Regions from separate parts of the Burkholderia sp. PvR073 genome, predicted to be linked through region 2. Evidence: riboswitches for the same ligand, from Rfam matches in the RefSeq annotation. Region 2 holds a riboswitch; the other holds the start of a gene.
What was found. Region 2 has a riboswitch for thiamine pyrophosphate ahead of ACVK00_RS28595 (FAD-dependent oxidoreductase). Riboswitches for the same ligand answer to the same signal wherever they lie in the genome.
Positions count from the first base shown of each region.

Region 1: it holds a riboswitch for thiamine pyrophosphate, as region 2 does, so the genes downstream of both, thiC (phosphomethylpyrimidine synthase ThiC) here and ACVK00_RS28595 (FAD-dependent oxidoreductase) in region 2, are expected to answer to the same signal.

Region 1 is NZ_JBSRXO010000005.1:143,497-145,691, reverse strand. It holds gene thiC (phosphomethylpyrimidine synthase ThiC) at 1-993, opposite strand, end outside; TPP riboswitch at 1,118-1,234, opposite strand; gene ACVK00_RS17375 (pentapeptide MXKDX repeat protein) at 1,492-1,743, shown strand; gene ACVK00_RS17370 (cytochrome b/b6 domain-containing protein) at 1,837-2,195, shown strand, end outside.
Region 2 is NZ_JBSRXO010000012.1:124,185-126,379, forward strand. It holds gene ACVK00_RS28595 (FAD-dependent oxidoreductase) at 1-1,019, opposite strand, end outside; TPP riboswitch at 1,254-1,377, opposite strand; gene ACVK00_RS28600 (ABC transporter ATP-binding protein/permease) at 1,648-2,195, shown strand, end outside.

The sequences.
Region 1 (2,195 bases), on a different contig from region 2:
CTGCTCGATCAGCGTGTCGCGGAAGATTTCCCAGGTGAGATCCTCGGCCTTGCCGTTGACCTTTTCGAGCGCCTGGTAGATCGGCACCGTGCCGATCGGCACCGGGCTGTTGCGGATGATCCACTCGCGCGTTTCATGGATGTGCTTGCCGGTCGACAGGTCCATCACGGTGTCGCCGCCCCAGCGGATCGCCCACGTCATCTTGTCGACTTCCTCGCCGATCGACGACGTGACGGCCGAGTTGCCGATGTTCGCGTTGATCTTCACGAGGAAGTTGCGGCCGATGATCATCGGCTCGGATTCCGGGTGATTGATGTTCGCGGGGATGATCGCGCGGCCGCGCGCGATTTCGTCGCGCACGAACTCGGGGGTGATCTCGGCGAGTGCGTTCGCGCCGAAGGCCGCGGCGCCGAACGCCTGGCCCGGGTGCTGGCGGCCCATCATCGCGGCGAGCTTCGCGCCGTTCGGGCCGCTCGACTTCAGGCTCTCGATGTACTCGGCGCGGCGCTGGTTCTCGCGGATCGCGATGTATTCCATTTCCGGCGTGATGATGCCCTGACGCGCGTAGTGCATCTGCGTGACGTTCTTGCCCGGCTGCGCGCGGCGCGGGTTGCGGTGCAGGCCCGGGAAACGCAGGTCGGCGGTGGCCGGGTCGGCCGCGCGCTCGAGGCCGTACTGGCTCGACAGGCCGTCGAGCACTTCGGTGTCGCCGCGCGCTTCGATCCAGCCCTGGCGCAGCGCGGGCAGGCCCGCGCGGATGTCGATCTTGGCGTCCGGATCGGTGTACGGGCCCGACGTGTCGTACACGTAGATCGGCGGATTCTTTTCGCCGCCGAAGCCGGTCGGCGTGTCGGCCTGCGTGATTTCACGCATCGGCACACGGATGTCGGGTTGCGAGCCGGTTACATAAACCTTGCGCGAATTGGGCAGCGGCGCGACGGCAGCGGCATCGACGTGGGCGTCGGCGGACAGAAACTTCGGATTGGCGTTCATGCAATCTCCTGTGTGAGCGCCGGACACGCGCTTCGGCGCTTGCCCGGAGCCCTTGACGAATGTGGGGCTCGAGCTAAGCAGGAGACGAGGTTTGGTGAGGCGGCGGATTTCGTCAGAAGGAAGGCGGCGAAATCCGTACGCTTCCCTGCGCTGGCATTATCCAGATCAGGTTCAAAGGGTATTTCTCACCCGCAATGCCGGTTGTTTGACCGAACGCATTGCAGGACCCCCGCGTTAGCAAGGGCACACGATACACCGGCTTCGCGGCGGTTTCAACCGGGGGCAGATCTTAGGCGATGGTGCGGCCGCAGCATCGCGGGCCGCGGGCGCGGCCGTCGCCCGGGCCGCCAGCAAGGCCGCCGCGGCGAAGCGGTGCAGCATCGCGGCCATTCAATTCCTGCCGGAAACGCCGGCCGAAAAAAATATTCAACCGGCTGTCATTTCCGGGATCATGCTGCGTCTATTCGGTTCCTTAAACCCATGTACCGGAGAGATGTCATGAAAAACGGATTGCTGGTTGCTTGTGTCGCCGCTTTCGCAATGGTTGCCGTGAGCGCTCATGCGCAGAACGATGCGATGTCGAAGGACGGCACGTCGATGTCGAAGGACGCGATGGGCCACGACGCGATGGCGAAGGACGGCGCGATGAAGAAGGGCACCATGAAGAAGCATGCGATGAAGAAGGACGCGATGGGCCACGACGCGATGGGCAAGGGGACGCCCAGCGACAAAATGGCGCCGTCGAACTGACGCCTGCGGGCGGCGGGCGGTGCGTGCATTGCGTCGCCCGCCGCCGCTCATCGAGTGCGTTTGCATCATTCACGCATCTCTGGAGGCTTCACCATGCAAACCGTTCCCGCCACCGGTCGCGACGCGGCGTCACCGCCCGTGCGCCCGATCCATCCGGCGTGGGTGCGCGTGAGCCACTGGCTCAACGCGCTCGCGGCCATCCTGATGGTGTTGTCCGGCTGGCGCATCTACGACGCGTCGCCGATCTATCCGCCGTTCGCGTTTCCTCATGGCATCACGCTCGGCGGCTGGCTGGGCGGCGCGCTGCAATGGCATTTCGCGGCGATGTGGCTGCTCGTCGGCAACGGGCTGTTCTACCTGGCGATGTCGATCACGACCGGGCGCTTCGCGCGCATGCTGCTGCCGGTCACGCCGGCGTCCGTCTGGCGCGACCTGCGCGCCGCACTGCGCGG
Region 2 (2,195 bases):
AACGCGACCGCCGCATGCGCGACTTCCGGCGCGATCATGAAGCCGTGCCGGTACAGGCCGTTGACGGCGAGCGTCGTCGCGCCGTCCCAGATCACCGCCGGGCGATGGTCGGGCAGCGTCGGGCGGCACTGCGCATTGAGTTCGAGGATGCGCGCCTCGCCGAACGCCGGGTGCACGGAGAACGCCGCGCTCAGCAGTTCGAGCGCGGAGCGCACGCTGACGGGCGACATGTCCTCGCCCTCCACCTCGGTCGCGCCGATCACGTACAGGTCGTCCTGTTTCGGCGCGATGTACAGCGGATAGCGCGGATGCAACAGCCGCACGGGCCGCGTGAGCCCGATGCCGGGCGCGCGCACCCGCGCGACTTCGCCGCGGATGCCGCGCAGCGCGGGCAGCGCGGATTTCGCGCCGAGGCCGCGGCAATCGATCGTGAAATGTGCGTCGGGCCGGTTCGCGTCGTCGATCGTCGCGTGCCAGTGCAGCTCGACGCCGCGCTGCGCGAGGCCCGCCGCCAGCGCGCGCAGCGCCTGCCGGTTGTCGAGCTGCCCTTCGCGCGGCAGCAGCAGGCCGCGCGCGAAGCGCCCCGCGAGCGCGGGCTCGGCCGCGTCGACCTGCGCGCCGACCAGCGTGACGAAACCGCCGTCGAACAGCTCGGCCGGCGCGTTCGCGCGCACGCGCCGCTCGAACAGCGGCGCCTCCGCCCGATCCGCGTGATGCCAGACGACGAGCGTGCCGTGATGCTGGAAGAACACCGGTTCGGGCAGTTCCGCGAGCCATTGCGGCCAACGCGCGAGCGACGCGGCGCCGAGTTCGGTGATCAGCAGTTCGGCGCTCGCCGCCTCGGCGAGCGGCGCGAGCATCGCGGCCGCGATCCACGCGGCCGACTGCTCGCCGTCCGGGCCGCCGCGCTCGTACAGCGCGACGCGATGTCCGTCGCCCGCGAGCCGCCAGGCGATCAGACGGCCGACGAGGCCGCCGCCGAGCACCGCGAAATCCGGCCGGGAAGCGTGGACGTTCATCACGCACCCTCCCCGCGAACCGCGCGGGCCCGTGCGACGGATGTCGGCACGCGCGCGCCGTCCCGTGCCAACGCACGCGACAGCGGATCGGGAACAGCGCAAAAGACTGAAGATTGAGCGGTCATCATTCCTTCCGTAACGCGCAACGCGCGTACCCAAAAGGACGAAACCGGCAGCAAAGGCCGGCCGGGCGGGACTCGGGCGCTGACCATGTGGGATGGCGGCCAGCGCGGCCCGGCGGGATCAGAAACTTCCCTCGCCGGTATTACCCGGATCGGGTGCGAAGGGTCTTTCTCAGCCTCGCCGCGTCGCCCGGAATTAACCGTCGGCCGCGCTCGAAGCACCCCTGTTTCGTCGTCGGCCATTAGACCATAAAAGCGGAAAGCGCCGCAAACTGTCCCCCTTGCGGCAAATTCGCCGTCGCGCCGCGCCGCTCTGGCACAATGCCCGCAGGCCGGCCGCGCGAGCGGCCGGTTGCCGCGTCACCGCCGGCCCTTAAGCGCCGTTTAAGACGCGCGGGCGACCATCCGTGCGCCCGCCGTCAGTCGGCGCCGCGCCCCGGCATGCCTTATCGCGGCGCGCGCCCGGCTTCGCCCGGCCCGCGCGCCGGCTACTCATCAGGAAGCACATGACCCAATCGATCGATCCCGTCCGCTCCGCCTCCGACGCGCCGCAGGACGAGCGCCCGGTATCCGCATGGAGCCTCATCAAGCCCTACTGGGTGTCGTCCGAATGGAAAACCGCGTGGGGGCTGCTCGTCACGATCATCGTGATCAATCTCTGCGTCGTCTGGATCAACGTCAAGCTGAACAAGTGGAACGCGCAGTTCTACAACGCACTGCAGTCGAAGGACGTCCACGACTTCCCGAACCTGCTGATGCAGTTCTCGGCACTCGCGTTCGGCTTCATCATCCTCGCGGTGTACGGCCGCTACCTGCGGCAGATGCTCGGGTTCCGCTGGCGCCAGTGGCTCACCGACCGGTTTCTCGGCCAGTGGCTCGGCGATCGCGCGTTCTACCGGATCGAACGCGACCGCCTCGCCGACAACCCCGACCAGCGGATCACCGACGACCTCCAGTCGTTCGCGACGACGACGCTCGCGCTGTCGCTCGACCTTCTGTCGACGGTCGTCACGCTCGTGTCGTTCATTACGATCCTGTGGTCGCTCGCCGGCGC